DNA from 3 places in the Enterobacter sp. WI-ESBL-E8 genome. Region 1 is predicted to be linked to each of the others. Evidence: predicted binding sites of a transcription regulator. Region 1 holds the regulator's gene; each other region holds the start of a gene.
The links. The regulator Fur, encoded in region 1, represses iron uptake genes when iron is present. The targets are predictions, from matches to a motif close to ATAATAATGAGAACNACTATCAA.

Region 1 (8,125 bases):
CGTCGAAGCGCAGGAATGACGCACCGGCGCTCTCTTCACCACCGAAGCCGAAGCTGCCGTCGTGCAGACCGTCAACAAACCATTTAAAGCCAACCGGCACTTCCACCAGCTTGCGACCCAGCGCGTCGACCACGCGGTCGATCATGGCTGAAGAGACCAGCGTCTTACCGACAGCAACCTCTTTGCCCCACTGCGGACGGTGCTGGAAGAGGTAGTTAATTGCGACCGCCAGATAGTGGTTCGGGTTCATCAGCCCGGCAGGGGTGACGATTCCGTGACGGTCATAATCCGGGTCGTTAGCAAACGCCAGGTCGAATTTATCGCGCAGCGCCAGCAGGCCCGCCATGGCGCACTCGGAGGAGCAGTCCATACGGATCGCGCCGTCTTTATCGAGGTGCATAAAGCGGAAGGTCTGATCGACGTGATCGTTCACGATGGTCAGATTCAGCTTGTAATGCTCGGCGATACGTTTCCAGTATTCAATACCGGAGCCGCCCAGCGGATCCACACCCAGCTTCAGGCCGGCTTTCTGAATCGCCGCCATATCAACGATATCCGCCAGTCCTTCCACGAAAGGCTGAACCAGATCCTGCTCTTTCACGTGGCCGGACGCCATGGCGGCATCCAGGGAGATGCGCTTCACGCCTTTCAGATCGTCAGCCAGCAGGGCATTTGCACGGTCTTCCACCACTTTGGTGACGTTGGTGTCTGCCGGGCCACCGTTAGGTGGGTTGTATTTGATGCCGCCGTCTTCCGGTGGGTTATGGGATGGCGTGATAACGATCCCGTCAGCCAGCGCGCCACCTTTTTTGTTGTGCACCAGGATAGCGTTCGACACCGCAGGCGTTGGGGTGAAACCGTTGTTCTCCTGAACAATCACATCAACGCCGTTTGCGGCCAGCACTTCCACAACAGAGATGAACGCCGGTTCAGACAGCGCATGGGTGTCTTTGCCCACGTAGCATGGACCGGTAACGCCGTTTTTAGCGCGCTCTTCCGCAATGGCCTGAGCAATGGCCAGAATGTGCGGTTCGTTAAAGCTGTGGCGCGCCGCGCTGCCGCGGTGACCAGATGTACCAAACTTCACTGCGTGTTCTGCGTTGCCCACGACCGGTTTCAGCACGTAATACTGCGCGGTCAGCTGAGCGACGTTAATCAAATCGCTTTGTTGTGCAGGTTGGCCTGCACGGCTGTGATTTGCCATTACCGGGTCCTTCTGATGCAAGGGTTAAATTGTACCGCAAACCTTTTCAATCAATTCCGCCGGGAACTGCATGGACTGCATGATATGTTCAACCATGCTGCACTTGCGGCCCGTATTGGTATTGGTGATCACCCAGTACGGGGTGCCTGGGACATGTTTAGGTTTGGTTTGGTTGCCATTTTGCAGCAGCGTCTGCTCGTCACCCGCGAAATAGACGCGAGTACGACCGTGCAGCGACTCGGTCGCTTCAGCAAACGCCTTGTTATCCAGTGAATAAAGTGTAGACAGCACCAGCATAAAGCGGTTAACCGCCTTTTTCTGCTCCGCATATTCATCGGACAGCAGCAGCTCGCGCATCGCGCGCACTTTATCTTTTGCCGGTGTCACGGCAGGTTTAGCCTGTGCAACAACGCTCGGCTGAGACACGACATCTTTGGTGACTGGGGTAGCAGGCTGTGAAGCGGCGGAAATTTTAAGCATGCGCCGTAAAATGTCGGACGCGCTCTCCCCGATATGCCGCGTCTGGCTGGCAATATACTGATAGAGTTCGTCATCAACTTCGATTGTTTTCATCTTAATCCAGTGCGATTTCTTATCTGAATACAAGTCATTGGGATTATAGGGTCAAATCCCAACAGCGGATAGCGTCAAACCTGGTTGGCAGCAAAAGTCAGATTAAACTGGAACCTTGCAGCCGGGCGGCAGAATGGTCAACATGATACCCTAACCTGACATACGTAAAAAAAGAACTTTGCCATGAAATTGAATACCCGAGCGCAAACTGCACAATCGCCGAACAATAATTCTCCCATCGTACTGGTTCACGGGCTTTTTGGCAGCCTGGATAACCTGGGCGTGCTGGCGCGCGATCTGGTTACCGATCACGATATTTTACAGGTCGATATGCGCAATCACGGTCTTTCCGGGCGTTCAGACGAGATGACCTATGCCGCGATGGCACAGGATCTGCTGGATACGCTGGACGCCAACGGCCTGCAGAAGGTGACGCTCATCGGGCATTCAATGGGCGGCAAAGCGGTGATGGCCCTGACGGCGCTTGCGCCGGAGCGTATTAACGGCCTGGTGGTAATTGATGTTGCGCCCGTGGATTATGACGTCCGCCGACACGACGAGATTTTTGCCGCCATCAATGCGGTCACTGAAGCGGGTGTCGCGACCCGCCAGCAGGCGGCTGCGGTCATGAGTGACCATCTTGATGAAGAAGGCGTTGTGCAATTCCTGCTGAAGTCGTTTGTTGACGGAAAATGGCGTTTTAACGTGCCGGTGCTCTGGGAGCAGTACAACAATATCGTTGGCTGGGAAACGGTACCTGCCTGGCCACACCCTACCCTCTTCATTCGTGGCGGTAACTCTCCTTATGTTACCGACGCGTACCGCGACACCTTGCTGGCACAATTCCCGCAGGCGCGCGCCCACGTGATTGCCGGGGCCGGACACTGGGTTCATGCAGAAAAACCTGACGCCGTGCTGCGCGCCATTCGCCGCTATCTCGCTGATACTGCGAATTGATTAAAAAGAGAGCGACTGGAAGGCTGCGGGCTTCCAGTCGTTGGCGTGCCGTTTTTGGTGATGTATGATGGCGCGCTTATCGCCCGGGCATTAGCAGGGCGGCGTGTTTCCCCCGAAGTCTCAGAATCATGGCCAAAGAACAAACGGACCGTACGACACTAGATCTGTTCGCGAATGAACGTCGACCGGGACGACCCAAGACGAATCCGCTTTCGCGCGATGAACAGCTGCGTATCAATAAACGCAACCAGCTTAAACGCGATAAAAATCGTGGGCTTAAGCGTGTCGAACTGAAGCTTAACGCCGACGCCGTCGATGCGCTTAACGAGCTGGCTGACGCGCGAAATATCAGCCGCAGCGAGCTCATTGAAGAGATGTTGATCGCCCAGCTTGAGACGTTACGCAGCCAGGCATAAGTCTGAAAATCCCCTTTATCGCCCTTTTCATGTAGCACGGAGTGCAGTCCTGCGCGATAGCTGTTTCCGCAGGGTTGCCAGTTCTGCTATTATTGCCCTTATCCGTGGCCGAATTGCGCCACCATACTATTAAGTTTCAAGAGGTTATTTTACTCATGGCAATCATCGGCATTTTCTTTGGCAGTGATACCGGCAATACCGAAAATATCGCAAAAAACATTCAAAAACAGCTCGGTAAAGACGTTGCTGATGTGCATGACATCGCCAAGAGCAGCAAAGAAGATCTCGAAGGCTATGACATTCTTCTGCTGGGTATTCCAACGTGGTACTACGGTGAAGCCCAGTGCGACTGGGATGATTTCTTCCCGACGCTGGAAGAAGTCGACTTCAACGGTAAGCTGGTCGCCCTGTTTGGCTGCGGCGATCAGGAAGACTACGCCGAGTACTTCTGTGACGCGCTGGGGACTATCCGCGACATCATTGAGCCGAATGGCGCCGTGATCGTTGGCCACTGGCCAACTGCCGGTTACCACTTCGAAGCGTCTAAAGGCCTGGCCGATGACGATCATTTCGTGGGTCTGGCCATTGACGAAGACCGTCAGCCAGAGCTGACGGCAGAGCGCGTTGAGAAATGGGTTAAGCAGATCCGTGAGGAACTGCACCTGGACGATATTCTTAACGCCTGATTTTTATCGCGGCGCAGCGGCGGCTGCGCCCATGCTCTAGGTCAAACCGATTAAATTAATCGCTACAATCTTTTAACTTTTTCGCCCAGACCTGTACAATGTCTCCCTGATAAACGTGGTTTTCCATTGAGCAAGTTTGTTGGTGATACCACGTTTTTATAAGCATATTTTGCCTGAGACTTGCAGTTTTCATTTAGCCATGGCAGTTCTATAATGAGACGCATTATCCCGGGTGCATTTTCTGTCACTTCCTACAGAAGTGAATCGTTTAGCAACAGGACAGATTCCGCATGACTGACAACAATACCGCATTAAAGAAGGCTGGCCTGAAAGTTACGCTTCCTCGGTTAAAAATCCTCGAAGTGCTTCAGGGTCCAGACAATCACCATGTCAGTGCGGAAGACCTCTATAAACGTCTTATCGACATGGGTGAAGAGATTGGGCTGGCTACCGTCTATCGCGTGCTGAACCAGTTTGATGACGCGGGCATTGTTACCCGTCATAATTTCGAAGGTGGTAAATCTGTTTTCGAACTGACCCAGCAGCAGCACCACGATCACCTGATCTGCCTCGATTGCGGCAAGGTCATTGAATTTAGCGATGATTCCATTGAATCACGCCAGCGTGAAATCGCCGCACGTCATGGCATCCGCCTGACCAACCACAGCCTGTACCTTTACGGTCACTGCGCTGAAGGCGACTGCCGCGAAGATGACCACGCGCACGACGCAAAATAATCAGTCTTCATACTCTGAGCCAGCCGCAAGGTTGGCTTTTTTTTCGCCTGTTTTCAGGTATAAAAAAGCCCGGTAAGCATAGCGCCACCGGGCATGGTAACAGCAGGTTAGTTACTGTTATTGCTGCGGATCTCTTTCCAGATCTGGTCGCAACGCTTCGCCACTTCCTGATCGTTACCGGTTTTACGCGCCTGGATACAGGCCTGGTAATCCATCACGCGAACATTTTCCTGCGTTGCGAACTGCTCATGCGCCTTCTCTTTTTTCAGCACATTCAACACGCTCTGGCAGGCCTGAATTTTCTCCGGCGAGCCTTCAGCGGTATTGATGCACGCGCTATAAGCTTCCTTCAGCCGGGAATCTTCTTTAGGCGCCTGGCTCTGAGAACACGCCACCAGCCCCGACGCCAGCAGCGCGACAATTACAATTTTTTTCATCATGTGCAGTCTCCGGTCCGGCGGGCGCTAACCCGCCGGACGATTCATCAGAAGATGGTGAACGGTGCGATAACCATGAATTTCACGTCACGTTCATCCTGGAAGATGTTGTTATATCCGCCACCGTAGCTAGGCAGGTCAGAATGGTTGTCATACTGGGTGAAGTGCAGTTTGAACATTGTGCCCTTGGCTCTTCCATCCTGCAGTACATACGCAGCATCCAGACTATAGGCGGATTCCTTCAGGCGCTGGCTCTGATCGTAGATTGGGGCACTACTTGGTTTAGCATCCCAACCGTAAGCATAGGAAGCCCCCACTGACCAACCTGCAAGATTCCAGTTTTTGAGATCGTACATCGCCCCGAAGAAGACTGCTTTTTCACCATTGGCGTTAAAGTCAGAACGGTTATCCCACCAGATATCCAGGCGACCGTTAGAAGATGCATAGGTTGGTGTCATGCGCTGTAAGAAGAAGCCCTGATTACCATCAGCTTTGACCCACGTGCCTTCAAGACGTAGATCCACCTGGCCAATCTTGTAGCCAAAGGTTAAAGCTTGCAGCCAGGCCGTGCCGTCATATAAGTCCCTGGCAAGTGCCACTTCATCGTTGGTACGCAGGTTATTTTGTGCGTCTGCTTTATCTCGCGCACCATAGAATTGATAGCTGGTCGAAAGTGGGCTTCCGGCGATATCGAACTTATAAGATGCTTTGGCAAAATACTGGTCCATGTATCCTTGTGCCTGACCAAATGCCGCTTCCAGCACCAGATTATTTTTGAAATCGTACTTAGCACCAAGAGAATGAAGATAATCTACCCGCGTTTTACGATCGCCCTGGTAGAACTTGTCCATTTCGATATGCCACGGTGCTTTATACTCGTTGGTCCACATATAAGAGAAGCTCAACGCACCCGCATCACCGTAGTCAAAGTTAGCCCCGGCTTCTGCACCCTGATAGGTGCCTGGCATAAAGCTCCAGTGCGGCGCTAACAGCGTCTGGCCGGTGGGCTGAATATAGCCACCGCGCGCCCACACCGGGCCGTATTTAAATTTCGCTGCGGCCTTATAAAGGCTGATTCCGCTCTTATCCCCGGACCAGTCTTCTTTATAGGCTTTGTTGCTGGAGGAGAAGGCAATTTCGTTCGGGTGGCCGCTGTCGCCGTTTTCCGCCATTTCGATTGCCGTGAACGCAGCAATATCCAGACCGAACATATCCGCGGCATAACCCGACTGGAAGTCCAGGTTGGCGTTCCAGGTGGAGTGAGAAAGGTTAGTTTTGTATTTGTCTTCAGTGACGTCTTTACGGTCACGTTCACGCTGCCAGTAATAAATACCGCCCGTGAGGGTAGAATCTTCGATGAAACCCGCGGCTTTCGCCTCTGGTGTAACGACCAGGCCCGACATTGCTGTCACACCGGCAATAGCCAGCGCCAGCGCACTACGTTTGCCACTGAACGTACGCATAGATTATTCCTCTTTGACGAATTAAAACGCCTGAAACGGCGAAAATAAAAAAGACCAAATGGTCAGGGGTAGTTATAAATACCCTCGAATTAACTACCGTCTTTAGGTTATTTTTCGCGACGCGAATTATCAATGCTTTTCAGCGGACAAAAGTCAGGATTATGACGAAGTGCACATAATTGGTAGTGCTTTGTAACATTTACCGGAGGGCGAGATTTGGCGGGGCAAGCCATTAAATTTCAGAGGGTAAGATCGTTAATTGCTGTTACTTTTTACAAATTGCGTATTGATGATAAAAAACAAACTTTTTTCAGAAAAATAAGTAGCACCACATTGACCTGATATTTTCCACGATATTATTACCCCCCTGCTTTAACGATATGATCGTTAAATAAAAAAACGCCGCAATAAGCGGCGTTTGTCTCTCATTGACCAATGCAGCGTTATTATTCGCCGATTTTGGTCCAGGTATCACGCAGACCCACGGTACGGTTAAATACCGGTTTTTCCGCCGTGCTGTAACGGCTGTCCAGGCAGAAGTAACCTTCACGCTCGAACTGGAACGCTTTACCCGCTTCAGCGGCTTTCAGGGAAGGCTCCGCATAACCCTGCTTGATCACCAGAGATTCCGGGTTGATGGTCGCCAGGAAGTCTTCAGCAGCACCCGGGTTAGGCACGCTGAACAGACGATCGTACAGACGAATTTCCACCGGCAGCGCGTGGGATGCGCTCACCCAGTGAATAACGCCTTTCACCTTGCGGCCGTCCGCCGGATCTTTACTCAGCGTTTCAGCGTCATATGAACAGAAGATGGTGGTGATGTTACCTTCCGCGTCTTTCTCTACGCGCTCTGCCTTGATGACGTAGGCATTACGCAGACGCACCTCTTTACCCAACACCAGACGCTTGTACTGCTTGTTGGCTTCTTCGCGGAAGTCAGCACGGTCGATCCAGATTTCACCGCTGAACGGCACGTCGCGGCTGCCCATTTCCGGTTTATTCGGATGGTTAGGCATGGAGACCAGCTCGCTTTCACCCTGCGGATAGTTCTCGATAACCAGCTTCACCGGGTCGATGACCGCCATCGCACGCGGTGCGTTTTCGTTGAGGTCTTCGCGAATGCAGGATTCCAGAGAAGCTATTTCAATGGTGTTGTCCTGCTTGGTCACGCCGATACGTTTGCAGAACTCACGAATAGACGCGGCAGTATAACCACGACGACGCAGACCAGAGATGGTCGGCATACGCGGGTCGTCCCAGCCCTCAACGTGCTTGTCGGTCACCAGCAAGTTCAGCTTACGCTTGGACATCACGGTGTATTCCAGATTCAGACGAGAGAACTCGTACTGACGCGGATGCACGGGAATGGTGATGTTATCCAGTACCCAGTCGTACAGACGACGGTTGTCCTGGAACTCCAGCGTACACAGGGAGTGGGTGATGCCTTCCAGCGCATCGCTGATGCAATGGGTGAAGTCGTACATCGGGTAGATGCACCACTTGTTACCGGTCTGGTGGTGTTCAGCAAATTTAATGCGGTACAGCACCGGATCGCGCATCACGATGAACGGAGACGCCATATCGATTTTGGCGCGCAGGCAGGCTTTGCCCTCTTCGAAGCCACCGGCACGCATTTTTTCAAACAGCGCCAG
Region 2 (8,125 bases), 630 kb from region 1:
ACCGTTGAGCTGCGTGCTGGTGTTGTGGCGCAGCACCGCCCCGCCGAGCAGGAAGCTGTGGCTGTATGCCGCCGCATCCTGGCCCAGCACGATATCGTTATGGGCAAAGTGATGGCTCTGCGCATTCTCAAACGCCAGCTTGACGTGGTGAAGCTGCGCGTTAGCGGCGACGTTCATCGTCAGGCGCGACCCGGTAAAGTGGCGGGCGTCGCTGAGGCTGACGTAATGCTCGATTACCGTGGCCTCTGCCCCCTCCGCCAGCTCAAGATGGTGGCGATAGTGCGCGGTGTTGATTTCGTCGCCGTCCAGACCCTGAGTGATGTGCATCAGCAGCAGCGGTTTTGCCGGGCGCTGGTTACGCTTCACGCGGATATGCGTCACGCCGCGGGCCAGGCTCTCGGTCAGGTGCAGGAAGACTTCAGGCTGAACCGGAGCGCTCAGGCGCTGGCGATCGTCGTTAATCTCAACCTCAAATCCGCTCTCCTGGAGGGCGTCGCTCAGCTCGGGGCGGAACTGACCGTCGACGAACACCAGGCGCTGGGCATCGACATTCAGCGCCAGCGCGTCGCGCTGCGCCGGGGCGATTTCCGCCAGACGGGTCACAAACTCGGCGTTCAGCAGGCCATCAAGCGGGGTGTATTTCCAGTTCTCATGCTTGCGCGTCGGCAACCCGAGCCGCAGCATCTGCTGCAGATGCTGCTGCGCCTGCTCGGAGCGCGTGCCCCCCTGGGCTTCAAACAGCCGGTGCCACTGCTGGAGCGCATTACTGCTGTTCGGTAAGCCAGCCATAACCCTGCTCCTCCAGTTGTTTAACCAGCGTAAAATCACCGGATTTCACAATACGCCCCTGGTAAAGCACGTGAACGTAATCCGGCTGGATGTAGTCCAGAATGCGCTGGTAGTGGGTGACGATAATAAACGAGCGCTTGCCGTCGCGCAGGGAGTTCACCCCGTCAGCAACGATCTTCAGGGCGTCGATATCCAGACCAGAGTCGGTCTCATCCAGTATGCACAGCTCGGGCTCCAGAACCGCCATCTGCAGGATGTCGTTACGCTTTTTCTCGCCGCCGGAAAAGCCGACGTTGACCGAGCGGGTCAGCAGATCTTCCGGCATTTTCAGCAGCTTGATTTTCTCTTCCATCAGGTCCTGGAAGTCGAAGCGGTCCAGCGCCTCCAGGCCGCGATACTTGCGTACCGCATTCAGCGCCGTCTGGAGGAAGAACTGGTTGCTGACGCCCGGAATTTCTACCGGATACTGGAAGGCCATAAAGATGCCCTCTCCCGCGCGATCTTCCGGCGACATCTCCAGCAGGTTTTTCCCATGAAACTCGACCGAGCCGTTGGTCACCTCGTAATCTTCGCGGCCCGCCAGCGTCGCAGAAAGCGTACTTTTCCCGGAACCGTTCGGCCCCATGATGGCGTGAACTTCACCCGGCTTAACGTCAAAATTGAGGCCACGCAGGATCGCTTTGTCTTCTACGCTAACCTGTAAATCTTTAATGCTTAACATGTGCTTTCCTTAACCGACGCTGTGTTCAAGACTAATGGCGAGGAGTTTTTGGGCTTCAACGGCAAATTCCAGCGGCAGTTCAGAGAACACGTCCTTACAGAAGCCGTTAACGATCATTGAGATGGCATCTTCTTCGCTGATCCCGCGCTGCAGGCAGTAGAAGAGCTGATCTTCCCCAATCCGCGACGTCGTCGCCTCATGTTCAAGCTGGGCGGTGTTGTTTCGACACTCAACGTACGGGAAGGTGTGCGCGCCGCAGTCTGCGCCAATCAGCATTGAGTCACACTGGGTAAAGTTTCGCGCGTTGGTGGCCGTCGGCATGATTTTCACCAGCCCGCGATAGCTGTTCTGGCTGTGCCCGGCAGAGATGCCTTTCGAGATGATGGTCGATTTGGTGTTTTTACCAATGTGGATCATCTTGGTGCCGGTATCCGCCTGCTGATGGCCGCTGGTGAGCGCCACCGAGTAGAACTCACCGATGGAGTTATCCCCACGCAGAATGCAGCTTGGGTATTTCCAGGTGATGGCAGAGCCGGTTTCTGACTGGGTCCACGACATCTTGCTGTTTTCACCTTCGCACAGCGCGCGCTTGGTGACGAAGTTCAGGATGCCGCCGGTATTGCCGTCGCCGGGGAACCAGTTTTGCACCGTCGAGTACTTCACCTCGGCATCTTTATGGATGATGACCTCCACCACCGCCGCGTGCAGCTGATAGCTGTCGCGCACCGGGGCGGAACACCCTTCGATGTAGCTGACGTAGCTGCCTTCGTCAGCCACCAGAATCGTGCGCTCGAACTGACCGGTTTTTTCCGCATTGATGCGGAAATAGGTCGAGAGCTCCATCGGGCAACGTACCCCTTTCGGCACGTAGATAAAGGTGCCGTCTGAGGCCACCGCCGCGTTGAGCGCCGCAAAGAAGTTGTCGTTAGAGGGCACCACGGTCCCGATGTACTTTTTCACCAGTTCCGGATGATCGTGAATGGCTTCGCCGAAGGAGCAGAAAATGATCCCCTGCTCGGCCAGCTTTTCGCGGTAGGTGGTCGCCACCGAGACGGAGTCAAAAATGGCGTCCACCGCCACCTCTTTCCCCTCACGCACCGGCACGCCCAGTTGGTTAAAGGCCTCTTCTACCTCTTTGCTGAGGAAGCTGTTTTCCGCGCCGGTTTGCTGCACCGCGCCGGGCTGCGAGGCGCAGGTGTCATCACAGCTGCCGCAGGAAGGCGCGGAGTAGTAGCTGTAGTCCTGATAGTTCAGCTTGTCATAATGCGCTTTCAGCCAGTGTGGCTCTTCCATCTCCAGCCAGGCGCGGAAGGCGCTCAGGCGAAATTCCAGCATCCACTCGGGTTCATTACGTTTCGCCGAGATCGCCCGAACGACATCTTCGTTGATGCCTTTCGCCAGCTCGTCCGTCTGCAGCTGGGTGAAGAACCCCTCTTTATAGTTGAGGTGCCCACCGCTCCAGGTATTTACTTCACTCGTTGCTTCAGTATTACGAGACATAGTACCGCCTATACCCCAAAGCTTTCGCCGCAGCCGCATTCGTTCTGGGCTTTCGGGTTATGAAATTTGAATAACTGGTTTAAGCCTTCGCGGACGTAGTCCACTTCGGTGCCGTCGATAAACGGCATGGCCTGCAGCGCGACGTACAACTTTGCGCCGTCCGTTTCGAATACCAGGTCATCCTTCTCGGGTTCGGTGACGGTGTCGAGCACGTAACCGAACCCTGCGCAACCGGTCTGTTTGACACCTAAACGCACGCCGAGGATCTCGGGCTTTTTCGCCACCAGCTCGTGAATATGCGCCGCCGCCGCCGGCGTGAGCGTTAAGCCGCGCCAGGCAAAATCGGCAGGATTAAAGGTTTCTGAATGCAGTTCCATAGGTCCACCTCATCTGATAAGCCATCAGGGCATAACACCATGTTAGTGATAACGATTATCACTTCAACCCTCTGTCAGCAGGGGCATTCGGCTAAACCGCCCTTTTTGGCTACTTTTATTAAGCATAGACCCTGTAGGAAGATGCAGGCAGGATGGATTTATTTGTTCAATGCATTGATTAATAATGCATTTCGTCACGGCATTTATGACGGAGAGGAGAAAAATAAAATATGCATCGGAAATGCCTATTTTTGAGATAGCTTTAGTGAGGAACGGGACAAAAACAAAAAAAGGCCCTCAAGGCCTCTCACGATCAGTGATGAAATGAGACAGCAAAGCCCTGCTCACGCCAGTGGTCTAGCTGTTCCTGCTGGCGAGGCGTTGGCGATTTTCCCGTCCAGACGAAGATTTTTTGCCCGGGGAAAAGCTCGGGACGCGGTGAGTCAATCGGTTCAGCCAGCACGTCAATGTGCCAGCCCTTTTGCGATAAGCGCGCGGCTTCGAGCCACAGATGGGTTCGATCATCACATTCCCAGCCAATAAGGAGAGCGTCCTGACCGGCTTTCTTGCGGGACTCCGCCAGACTCGCAATCGCGAATTCGATCAGCACGCCGTCAAACAGGCTCGCCATGTGACGCACGGTGTTTTGATCCTGATTCATTCGCTGACGGACGGGAGAGAGAATATTGTCAATCAGCGGATCCATCGCGTGATCGCGGCGGAACTCGCCTATTTTGGCGCGCAGCTTTGCCGGGCTGGCGTAGCGCAGAACGGTCATCATCTCTTCCTGGAACGAGACCCAGTTGCCCTGCGTCAACACTTCCTTGTTTTCCAGCAAGGCTTTCACTTTTCCGACCGAAACGCCGCTTTTCATCAGGCGTTTGATCTCTTCAATGCGCAGAATATCTTCATCGTCGAACTGACGATGACCCCCTTCGCTGCGCTGCGGCTTCAACAATCCATAACGGCGCTGCCAGGCACGCAGCGTAACGGGGTTGATACCGCATCGTTCGGCCACTTCGCCGATACTGTAATAGGCCATTAACTCCCTCACGCTCAGAACTTCCATACCTAACTGCACCAACCTTATCAGATTGTACACACCATTTGTATAACTAAGACCGCATTTTGCTCAGGTGAATGGGCTGCTTCTCCCCCTCACCTGTTAATACATTGTTGTATAAAATTTGCAGTTCGTACAGTTAACTCTGCCCGATGTGTACAGCTTTATCAGAAATCGAATTTCTTCTCTGGCCACGCAATAGCCGGAATACCGCCGTGCCGGGGGCTGGCAAAAAGATGTCCCTGGAACTGGGAAATTCCCGCGGACTCCAGCCACATCCACTCTTCCGCCTTCTCCACGCCCACCGCGCAGAACTGGATCTCGAGCGAGGAACAGCATTTGATAATCGCCTGAATGATGGCCTGTCGGGGGCCGCTTTTGTGCACGTTAGCGACCAGATCGCGATTAATCTTAATTCTGTCCGGCTGGAACTGAGCCAGCAGCTGTAGCCCCGCAAAACCGGCGCCAAAGTGATCGATCGCCACGCTGAGGCCCGCACTTTTGAGCTGCCTGACCGAATCGGTGAATTCATCAAAACGGGAAATAGCTTCGCTTTCGGTAAACTCCACCACAATTTGCTCGGGCACAAACCCGTTTGCTTCAATCGCGGTGAGCAGGAAATCCACGGCATTGGGAATGTTAACCAGCGTCATGGGCAGCAGGTTAAGGGATAACGTCTGGTCCTGTAACCCCAGCGCGCTGGCCATGGAAAGCGCTACCTGCTTGCTCTGCAAATCAGATGCATAAACCTCGTCACGCGGGCGGTTAGCGAAATAGACGCCGGGCGAGCCGCCGTCAGGGGTGCGGATAAGCGCCTCCCAGGAGACGACCTGCTGCATAAACGGATCGACAATCGGCTGGAACGCAAAGCTGCAGTCCGCCCCTTTCGCCACCACCTCAGGCTGTGTGGACAAGCGCGTTTCTTCGGGAACGAAATCCCATGAATCCGCCGGAGGCAGTTCAAAATAGTTCGCTTTTTCAGTGGCTTCGACAAAGGTACGGAAAAACTGCAGCGGGCGGTCGTTATACGTCAGCTGGTAACGCGTCGTTCCTTTGTTGAGCACCTGCTGCAGCACCTCATCCCTGTCGAAGTGGCGCAAATCAAAAAGCTCCATCCCCACCTTGCCAAAGCGCCGGACAGGCCCGTGGTCGCGCATCAGCTCCACCACGTTATGGTGGCGCGGGTCATTACAGATCTGCTCATAGATTGCCGTTACGTGCTCCACTGGCCCTTCAAGCAGCTGGAAAAAATGCGTGCCGTTAAACAGCAGGATCCCCGTCACATTGGATTGCCGGTTTTTACTATTGGCAGCAGCGACCATTGCTTCCAGCGCTTTCACTGGAACGTCCTCGCAGATATGACTGCGGTAAATGATGGTTGTGAGCATGCTATTCCTGGGGGTTAGGGTTTTGGCCACGAAAACGGTGGATAAGGATCATTTATAGCACATTAATTGCCTGACAAATAATTTACATCTCAATCATTTACGGCAGTTATAGAAACATTTTTCTGTGCTGTACAACTTACCAGTGCCGGCTCATTTTGTACAATATATCCTGTAACGTTACCGGTTCGTGACAAGATTATAACTCACTGAAAACAAACTAATTTATAAAATATATCATAAAAATATTAAAAATCTGTACATTTTAAGTGTACAGATTTAGAAATTGTGTATACCTTAATTGTAACGTTAGTGATTACAAAATTTTACAGGAGCGAAACATGCAGCAGAAAGGTTACGCCACAGATTCCGCAGCAGCGATCGCACAGTACTTCGAAAAGGCCGCGCTTCCTACTCAACAGGAGACGCTGGGTCAGGTGGTTGTCGAAATCCTCAGCGACGGGCGAAACCTTAATCGCAAATCGCTCTGTACCAAACTGCTCAGCCGCCTCGAAAAGGCCGAGGGGCCGGAAGAGGAAGAGCATTACCACATGCTGCTTGGTCTGCTCTTCGAACGGTAAGGTTATGAATAGCAGTAACGCAGACCGACTGATCGACCAGCTTATCGGTGAAGCCGTTCTCTCTCTTCTTAGGGAGCGGGGGCCAGTGACAACCGAAGGATTGCTGCAGCGTCTGCGGAGCATGAAAGAACATGAAAAGGATCCCCGGCGGCGGGAGACACTTGCGGTGGTGATTGCCGAAATCGGCTCAAACAGCATCGCCTTTACACGTCGCAGAACCGCGCAAGGACGAACGAAAAGAGAGGGACCTCTCAACGATAACAGAGACAATGTTGTGCCGTTATTTGGAAGTGGAAAACCGTCCGATCCCAAAAAAATACATTGACTGCAATTTAACAGCTACGGTGAGAACAAATGAGACAAAATATTCAGCTTCAACCCGAATACCATTCTGCTTTTTTAGACAGTGCGCTGTCGGAATACTTCCGTCACGCAGGCGATCGTTTTGCTGAAGAGTCCGCTGTTTTTTCTACTGCAGTACGCTGTGTTCTGGCCTCCGAGGGGCATCTGTCTAATAAGGCAATCATCCTCTGGCTCATTCAGACGCTGGAAGCCACCCACGACGTGGTTCAGGCGGATGTGATTCGTAAGACCCTCGAAATCGTGGTGGGTTACACGATGGACGATCTTTAAGTTCCTGCGCTCAACGCCCCCTAACGTGTCATCGTCAAAACTGACGAACAGCCTGACGATGACACGCGCCCTCCTCGCTTAACACCCTGTAAAACCAGCAAAGTCGATCTGGCACGGATCCTGCTTACCTCCGTTTACGGGACTGGGTTTTCCAGTCAACTTTGCTTCATTTCTTAACAGGTCTGTTATTGATGAAAAAGATCGCCAGCGTCTGCCCGTACTGCGGTGCAGGCTGTAAACTAAACCTTGTCGTTGAAAATAACCGTATCATCCGTGCAGAAGCGGCAGAGGGGGTCACAAACCAGGGCACCCTGTGTCTGAAAGGGTTTTACGGCTGGGACTTCCTCAACGATACCCGTCTGCTCACCCCGCGACTGACTCAGCCGATGATCCGCTACCACAAGGGCGAGGCATTCACGCCCGTTACCTGGGAAGAGGCTATCCGCTACACCGCCCACAGGCTCAGCAGCATTAAAGCGCAGCACGGACCGCGGTCGATCATGACCACCGGCTCATCCCGCGGAACCGGCAATGAAACAAACTATGTGATGCAAAAATTTGCCCGCGCGGTGCTGAACACCAACAACGTGGACTGCTGCGCGCGCGTCTGTCACGGCCCTTCCGTTGCCGGTTTACAGGAAACGCTCGGCAACGGCGCGATGAGCAATTCAATCAACGATATTGAACACTCAAAATGCCTGCTGGTGTTTGGCTATAACTGCGCGGATTCCCACCCTATCGTCGCCCGCCGGGTGCTAAAAGCGCGTGAAAATGGCGCAAAAATTATCGTCTGCGATCCGCGACGCATTGAAACGGCGCGTATTGCCGATCAGCATCTGCAGCTGAAAAACGGCAGCAATATGGCGCTGGTCAATGCCTTTGGCTACGTGCTGCTGGAAGAGGAGCTGTACGACAAAAGCTACGTGGCGCGCTTTACGGAAGGGCTTGAGGCCTACCGGCAGACGGTGAAAGACTATGCGCCGGAGAAGGTTGAACATCTCACCGGGATTCCCGCCCGTGACGTTCGCCAGGCGATGCGCACCTTCGCGGCGGCCCCTTCCGCCACCGTGATGTGG
Region 3 (8,125 bases), 3.2 Mb from region 1:
TGACTGAAGAAGAGATCAAAAAAGCTCTGCGTCAGCGCGTTCTGAACAATGAAATCATCCTGGTAACCTGTGGTTCTGCGTTCAAGAACAAAGGTGTTCAGGCAATGCTGGATGCGGTAGTTGACTACCTGCCATCCCCGGTTGACGTTCCTGCGATCAACGGCATCCTGGACGACGGTAAAGATACTCCAGCAGAGCGTCACGCAAGCGACGAAGAGCCATTCTCTGCACTGGCGTTCAAAATCGCTACCGACCCATTCGTGGGTAACCTGACCTTCTTCCGCGTTTACTCTGGTGTGGTTAACTCCGGTGACACCATCCTGAACTCCGTGAAAGCGGCGCGTGAACGTTTTGGCCGTATCGTACAGATGCACGCTAACAAACGTGAAGAGATCAAAGAAGTTCGTGCGGGCGACATCGCTGCAGCTATCGGTCTGAAAGACGTGACCACTGGTGACACCCTGTGTGACCCGGATCACCCGATCATTCTGGAGCGTATGGAATTCCCTGAGCCGGTAATCTCCATCGCGGTTGAACCAAAAACCAAAGCTGACCAGGAAAAAATGGGTCTGGCTCTGGGCCGTCTGGCGAAAGAAGACCCATCATTCCGCGTATGGACTGATGAAGAATCTAACCAGACCATCATCGCTGGTATGGGTGAACTGCACCTGGACATCATCGTTGACCGTATGAAGCGTGAATTCAACGTTGAAGCGAACGTGGGTAAACCTCAGGTTGCTTACCGCGAAGCGATTCGTGCGAAAGTTACCGATGTTGAAGGTAAACACGCTAAGCAGTCTGGTGGTCGCGGTCAGTACGGTCACGTTGTGATCGACATGTACCCACTGGAGCCGGGCTCTAACCCTAAAGGTTACGAGTTCATCAACGACATCAAAGGTGGTGTAATTCCTGGCGAATACATCCCAGCCGTTGATAAAGGCATTCAGGAACAGCTGAAAGCGGGCCCTCTGGCTGGCTATCCGGTTGTTGACATGGGTGTTCGTCTGCACTTCGGTTCTTACCACGACGTTGACTCCTCTGAACTGGCGTTTAAACTGGCTGCGTCTATTGCCTTTAAAGAAGGCTTTAAGAAAGCAAAACCAGTTCTGCTTGAGCCAATCATGAAGGTTGAAGTAGAAACTCCTGAAGAGAACACCGGTGACGTTATCGGTGACTTGAGCCGTCGTCGCGGTATGCTGCGTGGTCAGGAATCCGAAGTAACTGGCGTTAAGATCCACGCTGAAGTTCCGCTGTCTGAAATGTTCGGATATGCAACTCAGCTGCGTTCTCTGACCAAAGGTCGTGCATCATACACCATGGAATTCCTGAAGTATGATGATGCGCCTAACAACGTTGCTCAGGCCGTTATTGAAGCCCGTGGTAAGTAATCCACAGGATTAAAACCTAAGTCCCGTGCTCTCTCCAGAGGGGAGAGCACTATAGTAAGGAATATAGCCGTGTCTAAAGAAAAATTTGAACGTACAAAACCGCACGTCAACGTTGGTACTATCGGCCACGTTGACCATGGTAAAACTACCCTGACTGCTGCAATCACTACCGTTCTGGCTAAAACCTACGGTGGTTCTGCTCGTGCATTCGACCAGATCGATAACGCACCAGAAGAAAAAGCTCGTGGTATCACCATCAACACTTCCCACGTTGAATATGACACCCCGACTCGCCACTACGCACACGTAGACTGCCCAGGCCACGCCGACTATGTTAAAAACATGATCACCGGTGCTGCGCAGATGGACGGCGCGATCCTGGTTGTTGCTGCGACTGACGGCCCAATGCCTCAGACTCGTGAGCACATCCTGCTGGGTCGTCAGGTAGGCGTTCCTTTCATCATCGTGTTCCTGAACAAATGCGACATGGTTGATGACGAAGAGCTGCTGGAACTGGTAGAGATGGAAGTTCGTGAACTGCTGTCTCAGTACGATTTCCCAGGCGACGATACCCCAATCGTTCGTGGTTCTGCTCTGAAAGCGCTGGAAGGCGAAGCTGAGTGGGAAGCGAAAATCATCGAACTGGCTGGCTTCCTGGATTCTTACATCCCAGAACCAGAGCGTGCGATTGATAAGCCATTCCTGCTGCCAATCGAAGACGTATTCTCCATCTCCGGTCGTGGTACCGTTGTTACCGGTCGTGTAGAGCGCGGTATCATCAAAGTTGGCGAAGAAGTTGAAATCGTTGGTATCAAAGAGACTGCGAAGTCTACCTGTACTGGCGTTGAAATGTTCCGCAAACTGCTGGACGAAGGCCGTGCTGGTGAGAACGTTGGTGTTCTGCTGCGTGGTATCAAACGTGAAGAAATCGAACGTGGTCAGGTACTGGCGAAGCCAGGCTCAATCAAGCCACACACCAAGTTCGAATCTGAAGTGTACATCCTGTCCAAAGACGAAGGCGGCCGTCATACTCCGTTCTTCAAAGGCTACCGTCCACAGTTCTACTTCCGTACAACTGACGTGACCGGTACCATCGAACTGCCAGAAGGCGTTGAGATGGTAATGCCAGGCGACAACATCAAGATGGTTGTGACTCTGATCCACCCAATCGCGATGGACGACGGTCTGCGTTTCGCAATCCGTGAAGGCGGCCGTACCGTTGGCGCGGGCGTTGTTGCTAAAGTTCTGGGCTAATTAATTATCCCCGAATAAAAAAAGGACGCTTCGGCGTCCTTTTTTGTTTTCTGCCGCTAAAAGTCTGTCACAAAATTTCGCATTTTTTGCCCGCTCCCGCCCCGTATTCCGGCGCTTGTGCTATTGTAATCATAACCATTCTCACTTACACTTTGCGCATATTTTGAACGGGAGTCTCTATGTACGTTTGTTTATGTAATGGTGTAAGCGACAAAAAAATACGTCAGGCCGTTCGCCAGTTTCAGCCTCAGTCATTTCAGCAGCTTCGCAAGTTTGTTCCGGTTGGAAATCAATGCGGTAAATGTGTACGTGCTGCGCGAGAGATTATGCAGGACGAATTGATGCAGATCCCGGAATACAAAGAGATCGCGTAAGCACCTATCTTTTTTTTGACATCCCTGTAGCCCGATCTACGCTTCAATGAGTGGAAGCGGAGGGACTATATAATGAAAGGTGATGTTAAAATCATAAGTTATCTCAATAAATTATTGGGAAATGAGCTTGTCGCAATCAACCAGTACTTTCTTCACGCAAGAATGTTCAAAAACTGGGGACTTAAGCGTTTAAACGACGTTGAGTACCATGAGTCGATTGATGAAATGAAACACGCTGATAAATATATCGAGCGTATTTTATTCCTTGAAGGCATTCCTAACCTGCAGGATCTCGGAAAGCTGGGCATTGGAGAAGATGTCGAAGAGATGCTTCGTTCCGACCTTAGGCTGGAGCTTGAAGGCGCCAAAGATCTGCGTGAAGCCATTGCCTATGCCGACAGCGTACATGACTACGTCAGCCGCGATATGATGATCCAGATCCTGGCCGATGAAGAAGGTCACATTGACTGGCTGGAAACGGAGCTGGATCTGATTGCTAAAATCGGCCTGCAGAACTACCTACAGTCGCAGATCAAAGTGGAAGAGTAACCACCGTCTTCCAGCCTACGCATAAACCCGCTGCCGCCAGAAATGGCCCAAAAGGCAGTGGGTTTTTTAATGCCCCTTTATCAGGGGTGAGAAACGAAAATACAAGAATGCTAAGTAGCGCCATAAGCGCAGCGAGTAACGCCAGCGAGGGCAGCATGCACCAGCCATGCCACGCACCAAGCGCCGCCAGGTATTTTACATCGCCATATCCCATCCCTTCACGCCGGCAGATAAACCGATACCCCCAGTAAATAACGGCAAAGCCGATATATCCAGCCATCGCACCCACCACCGCACTAGGCAAAAAATCAGGGTGGACACAGAGCTGAAAGAGCAGGCCCGTCCATAGCAGCGGGCAGAGAAATTTATCGGGAAGCAGTCCGTAGCGAATATCTGCACGGACAAGAAAGGCCGTCAGAGAAAAATAGACCAGCAAAAAGGGGAGGGTGGTTAACATGGAAAAGGCCTCAAAAGGGTTTGAGCGCATACTCGTTATAATCGGCCTGGCCGGCAATCTACAAAAACGACAATTGCGTAGGGGCTCCAGACAAAGCATTGAGAAGGGATACATTGCGTAAAAAGTTGCGCGCCCCTAAGCATACTGCGCCTCAGGCGCTTAATTTCTAAACGGCACTTGCGTCTTGCCCAGATTTACGTATAATGCGCGGGCTTGTCGTAATTGACGGCGGGTTCAATCAGAACCAGAGTAGCTCATTTTGTTACTCAACAATGCTCCCAATTGGGGAGCTACGTAAGAACGGTTACACTCTCCCATCAATCGTAATGGGTTTGAGGAGTAATCATTTTCGTTTATAAAATAATTGGAGCTCTGGTCTCATGCAGAACCAAAGAATCCGTATCCGCCTTAAAGCGTTTGATCATCGTCTGATCGATCAATCAACCGCGGAAATCGTCGAGACTGCTAAGCGCACTGGTGCGCAAGTCCGTGGTCCGATCCCGCTGCCGACCCGCAAAGAGCGCTTCACCGTTCTGATCTCCCCGCACGTCAACAAAGACGCGCGCGATCAGTACGAAATCCGCACTCACAAGCGTCTGGTTGACATCGTTGAGCCAACTGAGAAAACCGTTGATGCTCTGATGCGTCTGGATCTGGCTGCCGGTGTAGACGTGCAGATCAGCCTGGGTTAATCAGGTCATCGAGCGATTGAGAGGTTGATACAATGATTGGTTTAGTCGGTAAAAAAGTGGGCATGACCCGCATCTTCACTGAAGATGGCGTTTCAATCCCAGTAACCGTAATCGAAGTTGAAGCAAACCGCGTTACTCAGGTTAAAGATCTGGCTAACGATGGCTACCGCGCTGTTCAGGTGACCACTGGTGCTAAAAAAGCTAACCGTGTAACCAAACCAGAAGCGGGTCACTTCGCTAAAGCTGGCGTAGAAGCTGGCCGTGGTCTGTGGGAATTCCGTCTTGCTGAAGGCGAAGAGTTCACTGTAGGTCAGGACATTAGCGTTGAGCTGTTTGCTGACGTTAAAAAAGTTGACGTAACCGGTACCTCTAAAGGTAAAGGTTTTGCTGGTACCGTTAAGCGCTGGAACTTCCGTACCCAGGACGCTACTCACGGTAACTCCTTGTCTCACCGTGTTCCGGGTTCTATCGGTCAGAACCAGACTCCGGGCAAAGTGTTCAAAGGCAAGAAAATGGCAGGTCAGCTGGGTAACGAACGTGTGACCGTTCAGAGCCTGGACGTAGTACGTGTTGACGCTGAGCGCAACCTGCTGCTGGTTAAAGGTGCAGTTCCGGGTGCAACCGGTAGCGACCTGATCGTTAAACCAGCTGTGAAGGCGTAAGGGGATAGCAATGGAATTAGTATTGAAAGACGCGCAGAGCGCGCTGACTGTTTCCGAAACTACCTTCGGTCGTGATTTCAACGAAGCGCTGGTTCACCAGGTTGTTGTTGCTTATGCAGCTGGTGCTCGTCAGGGTACTCGTGCTCAGAAGACTCGTGCTGAAGTAACTGGTTCTGGCAAAAAGCCATGGCGCCAGAAAGGTACCGGCCGTGCGCGTTCAGGTTCTATCAAGAGCCCGATCTGGCGTTCAGGTGGCGTGACCTTCGCTGCGCGTCCACAGGACCACAGTCAAAAAGTTAACAAAAAGATGTACCGCGGCGCGCTGAAAAGCATTCTGTCCGAACTGGTACGTCAGGATCGTCTGATCGTTGTCGAATCATTCTCTGTAGAAGCGCCTAAAACTAAGCTGCTGGCACAGAAACTGAAAGACATGGCTCTGGAAGATGTGCTGATCATCACCGGTGAGCTGGACGAGAACCTGTTCCTGGCCGCACGTAACCTGCACAAGGTTGACGTACGCGACGCGACTGGTATCGACCCGGTTAGCCTGATCGCCTTCGACAAAGTCGTAATGACTGCTGATGCTGTTAAGCAAGTTGAGGAGATGCTGGCATGATTCGTGAAGAACGTCTGCTGAAGGTGCTTCGCGCACCGCACGTTTCTGAAAAAGCGTCTACTGCGATGGAAAAAACAAACACCATCGTTCTCAAAGTTGCTAAAGACGCGACCAAAGCAGAGATCAAAGCTGCTGTGCAGAAACTGTTTGAAGTCGAAGTCGAAGTCGTTAACACCCTGGTAGTTAAAGGGAAAGTTAAACGTCACGGACAGCGTATCGGTCGTCGTAGCGACTGGAAAAAAGCTTACGTCACCCTGAAAGAAGGCCAGAATCTGGACTTCGTTGGCGGCGCTGAGTAAGTCGGAGGAGTAATACAATGGCAGTTGTTAAATGTAAACCGACATCTCCGGGTCGTCGCCACGTAGTTAAAGTGGTTAACCCTGAGCTGCACAAGGGCAAACCTTTTGCTCCGTTGCTGGAAAAAAACAGCAAATCCGGTGGTCGTAACAACAATGGCCGTATCACCACTCGTCACATCGGTGGTGGCCACAAGCAGGCTTATCGTATTGTTGACTTCAAACGCAACAAAGACGGTATCCCAGCAGTTGTTGAACGTCTTGAGTACGATCCGAACCGTTCCGCGAATATCGCGCTGGTTCTGTACAAAGACGGCGAACGCCGTTACATCCTGGCCCCTAAAGGCCTGAAAGCTGGCGACCAGATTCAGTCTGGCGTTGATGCTGCAATCAAAGCAGGCAACACCCTGCCGATGCGCAATATCCCGGTTGGTTCTACCGTTCATAACGTAGAAATGAAACCAGGTAAAGGCGGTCAGCTGGCGCGTTCCGCTGGTACTTACGTTCAGATCGTTGCTCGTGACGGTGCTTATGTCACCCTGCGTCTGCGTTCTGGTGAAATGCGTAAAGTCGAAGCAGACTGCCGCGCTACTCTGGGCGAAGTTGGCAATGCTGAGCATATGCTGCGCGTTCTGGGTAAAGCAGGTGCTGCACGCTGGCGTGGTGTTCGTCCTACCGTTCGCGGTACTGCGATGAACCCAGTCGATCACCCACATGGTGGTGGTGAAGGTCGTAACTTTGGTAAGCACCCGGTAACTCCGTGGGGCGTTCAGACCAAAGGTAAGAAGACCCGCAGCAACAAGCGTACTGATAAATTTATCGTACGTCGCCGTAGCAAATAATTTTAGAGGATAAGCCATGCCACGTTCTCTCAAGAAAGGTCCTTTTATTGACCTGCACTTGCTGAAGAAGGTAGAGAAAGCGGTGGAAAGCGGAGACAAGAAGCCCCTGCGCACTTGGTCCCGTCGTTCAACGATCTTTCCTAACATGATCGGTTTGACCATCGCTGTCCATAATGGTCGTCAGCACGTTCCAGTCTTTGTTACCGACGAAATGGTTGGTCACAAACTGGGTGAATTCGCACCGACTCGTACTTATCGCGGCCACGCTGCTGATAAAAAAGCGAAGAAGAAATAAGGTAGGAGGAAGAGATGGAAACTTTAGCTCAACATCGCCATGCTCGTTCTTCTGCTCAGAAGGTTCGCCTTGTTGCTGACCTGATTCGCGGTAAGAAAGTGTCGCAGGCCCTGGACATCCTGACCTATACCAACAAGAAAGCTGCGGTATTGGTCAAGAAAGTACTGGAATCTGCCATTGCTAACGCTGAACACAACGATGGCGCTGACATCGACGATCTGAAAGTCGCGAAAATTTTCGTAGATGAAGGCCCAAGCATGAAGCGCATTATGCCGCGTGCGAAAGGTCGTGCAGATCGCATCCTGAAGCGCACCAGCCACATTACTGTGGTTGTGTCCGATCGCTGAGACTCTGGAGACTAGCAATGGGTCAGAAAGTACATCCTAATGGTATTCGCCTGGGTATTGTAAAACCATGGAACTCTACCTGGTTTGCGAACACCAAAGAATTCGCTGACAACCTGGACAGCGATTTTAAAGTACGTCAGTACCTGACTAAGGAACTGGCTAAAGCGTCTGTATCTCGTATCGTTATCGAGCGTCCAGCTAAGAGCATCCGTGTGACTATTCACACTGCTCGCCCTGGCATCGTTATCGGTAAGAAAGGCGAAGACGTAGAAAAACTGCGCAAGGTCGTAGCGGATATCGCTGGCGTTCCTGCACAGATCAATATCGCTGAAGTTCGTAAGCCTGAACTGGAC

Region 2: sufA (Fe-S cluster assembly scaffold SufA) is a predicted target of Fur. The motif match lies at 3,427-3,449, and genes of this name have one in related genera.
Region 3: bfd (bacterioferritin-associated ferredoxin) is a predicted target of Fur. The motif match lies at 2,765-2,787, and genes of this name have one in related genera.

Annotation. Positions count from the first base shown of each region.
Region 1 is NZ_JBRWXJ010000001.1:1,372,054-1,380,178, reverse strand. It holds gene pgm (phosphoglucomutase (alpha-D-glucose-1,6-bisphosphate-dependent)) at 1-1,204, opposite strand, end outside; gene seqA (replication initiation negative regulator SeqA) at 1,229-1,777, opposite strand; gene ybfF (esterase) at 1,961-2,734, shown strand; gene ybfE (LexA regulated protein) at 2,863-3,150, shown strand; gene fldA (flavodoxin FldA) at 3,306-3,836, shown strand; gene fur (ferric iron uptake transcriptional regulator) at 4,127-4,573, shown strand; gene chiQ (ChiQ/YbfN family lipoprotein) at 4,681-5,010, opposite strand; gene chiP (chitoporin ChiP) at 5,058-6,473, opposite strand; gene glnS (glutamine--tRNA ligase) at 6,920-8,125, opposite strand, start outside.
Region 2 is NZ_JBRWXJ010000001.1:2,001,439-2,009,563, reverse strand. It holds gene sufD (Fe-S cluster assembly protein SufD) at 1-789, opposite strand, end outside; gene sufC (Fe-S cluster assembly ATPase SufC) at 764-1,510, opposite strand; gene sufB (Fe-S cluster assembly protein SufB) at 1,520-3,010, opposite strand; gene sufA (Fe-S cluster assembly scaffold SufA) at 3,019-3,387, opposite strand; gene ACWHWP_RS09555 (MerR family transcriptional regulator) at 3,701-4,429, opposite strand; gene ACWHWP_RS09550 (diguanylate phosphodiesterase) at 4,618-5,838, opposite strand; gene ycgZ (regulatory protein YcgZ) at 6,177-6,416, shown strand; gene ACWHWP_RS09540 (hypothetical protein) at 6,421-6,741, shown strand; gene ACWHWP_RS09535 (biofilm/acid-resistance regulator YmgB/AriR) at 6,771-7,049, shown strand; gene fdhF (formate dehydrogenase subunit alpha) at 7,241-8,125, shown strand, end outside.
Region 3 is NZ_JBRWXJ010000001.1:4,569,087-4,577,211, reverse strand. It holds gene fusA (elongation factor G) at 1-1,388, shown strand, start outside; gene tuf (elongation factor Tu) at 1,458-2,642, shown strand; gene bfd (bacterioferritin-associated ferredoxin) at 2,822-3,016, shown strand; gene bfr (bacterioferritin) at 3,089-3,565, shown strand; gene ACWHWP_RS21850 (prepilin peptidase) at 3,549-4,022, opposite strand; gene rpsJ (30S ribosomal protein S10) at 4,403-4,714, shown strand; gene rplC (50S ribosomal protein L3) at 4,747-5,376, shown strand; gene rplD (50S ribosomal protein L4) at 5,387-5,992, shown strand; gene rplW (50S ribosomal protein L23) at 5,989-6,291, shown strand; gene rplB (50S ribosomal protein L2) at 6,309-7,130, shown strand; gene rpsS (30S ribosomal protein S19) at 7,147-7,425, shown strand; gene rplV (50S ribosomal protein L22) at 7,440-7,772, shown strand; gene rpsC (30S ribosomal protein S3) at 7,790-8,125, shown strand, end outside.